Rhodopseudomonas palustris HaA2: one gene and its partner. The protein of the gene in region 1 interacts with the protein of each later gene in a pairwise test. Links are inferred from orthologs where the notes say so. Each region holds a gene or a part of one and is shown in the gene's direction. Other genes may lie near its edges.

What was found. The genes of interacting proteins can lie anywhere in the genome.
Region 2: the proteins of RPB_RS12505 (region 1) and RPB_RS01400 interact in binary tests that used the Escherichia coli proteins (3 or more experiments, as listed by UniProt). The link is inferred for Rhodopseudomonas palustris HaA2 from one-to-one orthologs.

Annotation. Positions count from the first base shown.
Region 1 is NC_007778.1:2,841,499-2,844,716, reverse strand. The notes cover bases 119-3,080. They hold RPB_RS12505 (ABC-F family ATP-binding cassette domain-containing protein), read left to right. Parts: upstream 119-641; coding sequence 642-2,519; downstream 2,520-3,080. Other genes in these bases: RPB_RS12500 (hypothetical protein), read right to left, coding at 2,556-3,080; ndk (nucleoside-diphosphate kinase), read right to left, coding at 119-465. Also shown: more of ndk, read right to left, coding at 43-118; more of RPB_RS12500, read right to left, coding at 3,081-3,092; RPB_RS12495 (DNA polymerase III subunit chi), read right to left, coding at 3,212-3,218. UniProt on the Escherichia coli protein: Genetic data indicate it may be involved in ribosome assembly or function.
Region 2 is NC_007778.1:312,299-315,796, reverse strand. It holds RPB_RS01400 (2-oxoglutarate dehydrogenase E1 component), read left to right. Parts: upstream 1-340; coding sequence 341-3,298; downstream 3,299-3,498. Other genes in the region: odhB (2-oxoglutarate dehydrogenase complex dihydrolipoyllysine-residue succinyltransferase), read left to right, coding at 3,399-3,498; sucD (succinate--CoA ligase subunit alpha), read left to right, coding at 1-212. UniProt on the Escherichia coli protein: E1 component of the 2-oxoglutarate dehydrogenase (OGDH) complex which catalyzes the decarboxylation of 2-oxoglutarate, the first step in the conversion of 2-oxoglutarate to succinyl-CoA and CO(2).

The DNA of each region.
Region 1 (3,218 bases):
GCCGCCCGATCAGCGGTCCGCGGACGTGGTGTGGTGCGGGGCTCAGCCGACGATTTCGTTGCCGGCGAAGAACTGCGCGATCTCGATGGCAGCGGTCTCCGGCGCATCCGAACCGTGCACCGAGTTTTCGCCGATCGATTTGGCATGCAGCTTGCGGATGGTGCCGTCCGCGGCCTTCGACGGATCGGTCGCGCCCATCACGTCGCGATACTTCGCAATCGCCCCCTCGCCTTCGAGCACCTGCACGACGACCGGGCCCGAGGTCATGAAGTCGACCAGTTCGCCGAAGAACGGGCGTTCCTTGTGGACCGCATAGAAGGTCTCGGCCTGGCCGCGGGTCATGTGAATCCGCTTCTGCGCCACGATGCGCAGGCCGGCCTTCTCGATCAGGGCATTGATCGCGCCGGTGATGTTGCGCTCGGTCGCATCGGGCTTGAGGATCGAGAAAGTTCGTTGAACAGCCATGGAAATGTCCTTGAAACGCTTGGGGCGGGAGAGTTGCGCGCTTATATCGGCGCCGCCGCGGCACGGCAAGCCGCGCCACCAGACGAACGCCGCCCTCCCCACCTGTCGCGCGTGCGGCCGATCACAATCGCCCTGATCCCGGTTGCCTTTGAGGCCCGTCCCGGTCAAAACGCGCCATGCTCACTTTGTCCGACATATCGGTCCGGATCGCGGGACGGCTGCTGATCGACCAGAGCACGGTGCAGATCGCGCCGGGTGCCCGGGTCGGCTTCATCGGCCGCAACGGCGCCGGCAAGTCGACGCTGTTTCACGCCATCCGCGGCGAGCTCGCGACCGAGACCGGGCGCATCACCATGCCGCCGCGCTGGCGCGTCGGCAGCCTCGCGCAGGAAGCGCCCAACGGGCCCGAGACCCTGCTCGAAGTGGTGCTCAAGGCGGATTTGGAGCGCGACGCCCTGCTCGCGGAGGCGGAGACCGCGCACGATCCGCATCGCATCGCCGACATCCAGACCCGGCTGGTCGACATCGACGCGCATTCGGCCCCGGCGCGCGCCGCCGCCATTCTCAGCGGCCTCGGCTTTTCCGCGGCGGACCAGGCGCGCTCCTGTTCGGAATTCTCCGGCGGCTGGCGGATGCGGGTGGCGCTTGCGGCGACGCTGTTCGCAGCGCCCGATCTGCTGCTGCTCGACGAGCCGACCAACTATCTCGATCTCGAAGGCACGCTGTGGCTCGAGGATCACCTCGCCAACTATCCGCGCACGGTGATCGTGATCAGCCACGACCGCGATTTGCTCGACACCTCGGTGAACGAGATCTTGCATCTCGATCGCGGCCGGCTGGTGCATTTCCGCGGCACCTACTCGGCCTATGCGGAATTCCGTGCCAACAAGGAGGCGCTCGACGCCAAGAACGCCAAGCGGGAAGAAGCCCGGCGCAAGCACCTGCAGGAATTCGTCGACCGCTTCAAGGCCAAGGCCTCGAAAGCGCGTCAGGCGCAGTCGCGCGTCAAGATGCTGGAGAAGATGAAGCCGGTGACGCGGCTGGTGAGCGACGACGTGCCCGACATCGTCTTTCCCGCGCCGGAGAAGACGCTGTCGCCGCCGATCATCGCCGCCGACAACGTCTCGATCGGCTACGACCCCAAACACCCGGTGCTGCGTCATGTCACGCTGCGCGTCGACACCGAAGACCGCATTGCTTTGCTCGGCGCCAACGGCAACGGCAAGTCGACGCTGGTGAAGCTGCTGGCCGATCGGCTGACGCCGTTCTCAGGGACGGTGACGCGAGCCGACAAGCTGTCGGTCGCTTACTTCGCCCAGCACCAGCTCGACGAGCTCAACGAGGATGGCTCGCCCTACGACCACATCCGCAAGCTAATGCCGGACGCGCCCGAGAGCAAGATCCGCGCCCGCGCCGGCCAGATCGGGTTTTCCGGCAAGGCCGCCGACACCCTGGTGAAGAGTCTGTCGGGCGGCGAAAAAGCGCGGTTGCTGTTGGGCCTCGCGACCTTCTACGGCCCGAACATGATCATTCTCGACGAGCCGACCAACCATCTCGACATCGACAGCCGCGCGGCGCTGGCGGAGGCGATCAACGACTTTCCGGGCGCGGTCATCATGGTGTCGCACGATCGCTACCTGATCGACGCCTGCGCCGATCAATTGTGGGTGGTCGCCGATCACAAGGTGAAGCCCTATGACGGCGATCTCGACGACTACCGCCGCGCCGTGTTGTCGTCACGCGGCGCCCGCAGCGGTTCGCGCGAGCCCAGGGAGCGAGCCGCGGACGGAACCGGCGCCAAGCAACCACGTCAGAAGTCGGAGAAGCGCGTACCGCTGAAGCAGCAGATCGCCGACGCAGAAGTCGAGATCGAGCGGATCACCGCGATCATCGCCAAGATCGATGCAGCGCTTGCATTGCCGGACCTGTTCACGCGCGATCCGAAACAGGCCGCACAGCTCTCCGGCGCGCGCGCGAAAGCCGAAGCTGCGCTGCAGAAGGCCGAGGAACAATGGCTGGACGCGAGCTCGGCCTACGACAAGGCGCAAGGCTGAGACGCGAAGCTTACGGCCGTGGCGGTAGCGTCGCCGCTACGACCTACTGCGCTTCTTCGCGGCTCGCGGTTGCGGCGCCGGCTCCGGTGCGCGTTCGATCGACGTCAGCCGCCCTGCAGTGAAGGTATAGATTCCGGCGCGCGGACCACGCGAATAGGTCAGCAGTGCGACGCGCTGGCCACGCTCGTTGGTCGAGAGGTTGACGCCGTCAGGCGCACCGGCGCCGCGGGCGACGTCGCATTCGGTGTGGCCGAGCGCCACCGTGCCGCCACGCGCCATCGTCGAAGCGGCAGGGTCGCCCCCCTGCGCGTTGGCGTTGGCGTCGGCCGCGCCGGGCTGGGCCATGCCCGGACACATGCCGTCGGCGGAGATCAGGTCTTCCGCCGTCACCGCTTTGTCGGGTGTCAGCGGCGGCGTCTCGATCGAGATGTTCTTGATGAAAACCCGGCCCGGCCGCGCAAACCAGTCGGCATCGCGTGACAGCAGGTCCGAGCCGCCAGCACAGCCGGCGAGCAGCGGGGTCGCCAGCACCAGGGTGAGCAGGACTGGCCTGTAAGGAAGCTTGTGTTGCACGATCGATTGGGTCCCATCCCGCAGCGTAAGCATCTGTCCAAACATCGATTTACGGCACGACCGTGACCGGCTCCGCGCAGTTGCAAGGATACCAGAATAACCTTAACGGCGTCGCCCAGCTATTCC
Region 2 (3,498 bases), 2.5 Mb from region 1 along the record:
AGGCCAAGCGTGGCCGCAAGAAGCCGATGGTCGGATTCATCGCCGGCGTCACCGCCCCTCCGGGTCGGCGTATGGGGCATGCCGGTGCGATCATTTCGGGGGGCAAAGGCGACGCGGCGTCGAAAACCGCCGCGATGGAAGCCGCTGGCATCACGGTTTCGCCGTCGCCGGCGCGTCTCGGCAAAACGCTTGCCGAAAAATTGAAGTCCTAATTCAAACCTTGTTTCATTACGAGCTTACATTTCCCTAGAATCCGATAAAAGGTGCACTATGTTGCTGATCCGGTAACCGGATCAGCTTATCGCGTGTTCAACGCGATGATCATCATCAGGACGCAATCATGTCTCGCCAGGACGCGAATGCCGCTTTCGCCCTCTCTTCGTTTCTGCAGGGCGCCAATGCCACCTATATCGACGATCTCTATTCCCGCTACGAAAACGACCCGAACTCCGTCGATGCCGACTGGCAGGCATTCTTCAAAAGTCTGAAGGACAATCCCGGAGACATCCAGAAGAACGCCGAGGGCCCGTCCTGGGAGCAGGCCCACTGGCCGCTGACGCCGCGCGACGACCTCACCTCGGCGCTGGACGGCAACTGGGCCCAGGTCGAAAAGACCGTCGGCCAGAAGATTCAGTCCAAGGCCCAGACCAAGGGCGTCGAGCTGTCGACCTCCGACGTCAACCAGGCCACCCGCGATTCCGTCCGCGCGCTGATGCTGATCCGCGCCTATCGCATGCGTGGCCACTTCCACGCCAAGCTCGATCCGCTCGGCCTGGAGCCGGCCAAGGATCACGAGGAACTCGACATCCGCTCCTACGGCTTCACCGAGGCCGATCTCGACCGCAAGATCTTCCTCGATCACGTGCTCGGCCTCGAATACGGCTCGTTGCGCGAGATCGTCGCGATCTGCGAGCGCACCTACTGCCAGACCATGGGCATCGAGTTTCTGCATATCTCGAACGGTGCCCAGAAGGCCTGGTTGCAGGAGCGGATCGAAGGTCCCGACAAGGAGATCAGCTTCACCCGCGAAGGGCGTCGCGCGATCCTGATGAAGCTGGTCGAGGCCGAAGGCTTCGAGAAGTTCTGCGATCTGAAATTCACCGGCACCAAGCGGTTCGGCCTCGACGGCGGCGAGTCGCTGATCCCGGCGCTGGAGCAGATCATCAAGCGCGGCGGCAATCTCGGCGTGCGCGAGATCGTGCTAGGCATGCCGCATCGCGGCCGGCTCAATGTGCTGACCCAGGTGATGGGCAAGCCGCACCGCGCGCTGTTCCATGAATTCAAGGGTGGCTCGGCCAATCCGGACGAGGTCGAAGGCTCGGGCGACGTCAAATATCACCTCGGTGCCTCGTCGGATCGCGAGTTCGACCACAACAAGGTGCATCTGTCGCTGACCGCCAACCCGTCTCACCTCGAGATCGTCGATCCGGTGGTGCTCGGCAAGGTCCGCGCCAAGCAGGACCAGCACGGCGATCTGCCGGAAGAGCGCGTCTCGGTGCTGCCGCTGCTGATGCACGGCGACGCCGCGTTCGCCGGACAGGGCGTGGTGGCGGAATGCTTCGGCCTGTCCGACCTGAAGGGCTACCGCACCGGCGGTTCGATCCACTTCATCGTCAACAACCAGATCGGCTTCACCACCTATCCGCGCTACTCGCGATCGTCGCCGTATCCGTCGGACGTCGCCAAGATGATCGACGCCCCGATCTTCCATGTGAACGGCGACGATCCGGAAGCGGTGGTGTTCGCGGCCAAGATCGCGGTCGAGTACCGGCAGAAGTTCCACAAGCCGGTCGTGATCGACATGTTTTGTTACCGTCGCCACGGTCACAACGAGGGCGACGAGCCGGCCTTCACCCAGCCGATGATGTATCGCAAGATCGCGGGCCATCCGTCGGCGCTGGAACTGTATTCGAAGCGGCTGATCGCCGACGGCGTGATCACCGAAGGTGAAGTCGAGAAGGCCAAGGCCGACTGGCGCGCCCGGCTCGACGCCGAACTCGAGGCCGGCTCCAGCTATCGGCCGAACAAGGCCGACTGGCTCGACGGCAAATGGGCCGGCTTCAAATCCGCCGATCAGGAAGAGGATCCGCGCCGCGGCATCACCGGCGTCGATCTCGCCAACCTGAAGGAGATCGGCCGCAAGATCACCAAGGTGCCGGAAGGCTTCCGGGTGCATCGCACGGTCGGGCGTTTCCTCGAGAACCGCGCCAAGGCGATCGACAGCGGCGTCGGCATCGACTGGGCCACCGGCGAGGCCTTGGCGTTCTGCACCCTGCTGCAGGAAGGCCATCGGGTCCGCTTGTCCGGCCAGGATTCCGAACGCGGCACCTTCTCGCAGCGCCATTCGGTGCTGTTCGATCAGGAAGACGAGACCCGCTACACCCCGTTCAATCATCTCTCGCCCGATCAGGGGCATTATGAGGTGGTGAACTCGATGCTGTCGGAAGAGGCCGTGCTCGGCTTCGAATACGGCTACACGCTGGCCGAGCCGAACGCGCTGACGATCTGGGAAGCGCAGTTCGGCGACTTCGCGAACGGCGCCCAGGTGCTGTTCGACCAGTTCATTTCGTCGGGCGAACGCAAATGGCTGCGGATGTCCGGCCTGGTCTGCATGCTGCCGCACGGCTACGAGGGCCAGGGACCGGAGCATTCTTCCGCCAGGCTCGAGCGCTTCCTGCAGATGTGCGCCGAGGACAACATGCAGGTGGTGCATGCCACCACGCCGGCGAACTTCTTCCACGTGCTGCGCCGCCAGCTCCGTCGCGAGATCCGCAAGCCGCTGATCCTGATGACGCCGAAGTCGCTGCTGCGCCACAAGCGGGCGGTGTCCAGGCTCGACGAATTCGGGCCCGACACCAGCTTCCATCGCGTGCTGGCCGATGACGCCCAAGTGCTGCCGGACGAGAAGATCAAGCTGGTGCCGGACGCAAAGATCCGCCGCGTCGTGATCTGCTCCGGCAAGGTCTATTACGACCTCTACGAGGAGCGCGAGAAGCGCGGCATCGACGACATCTATCTGTTGCGCGTCGAGCAACTCTATCCGGTGCCGCTGAAGACGCTGGTGCAGGAGATGTCGCGCTTCAAGGAGGCCGAACTGGTGTGGTGCCAGGAAGAGCCGCGCAACATGGGCGCCTGGCACTTCATCGAGCCTTATCTGGAGTGGGTCCAGAATCAGGCCGGCGCGACCCATCGTCGTCCGCGCTATGTCGGCCGCCCCGCCTCGGCGGCCACCGCCTCGGGCCTGATGTCGAAGCATCTGGCCCAGCTCAAGGCCTTCCTCGACGAGGCGATGCGTTGACGCCACGGGCCGCCGCGCGCCGGCGGCCGGTGTCGTTCGAGACATTTGGATCAGGGGCGAGCCGCCGCAGCAGCGGTGACGCCGCAAGAGGACAAAAACGATGACTGAAATTCGCGTTCCGACGCTCGGCGAATCCGTGACCGAGGCGACCATCGGCCGCTGGTTCAAGAAGCAGGGTGACGCCGTCGCGGTCGACGAGC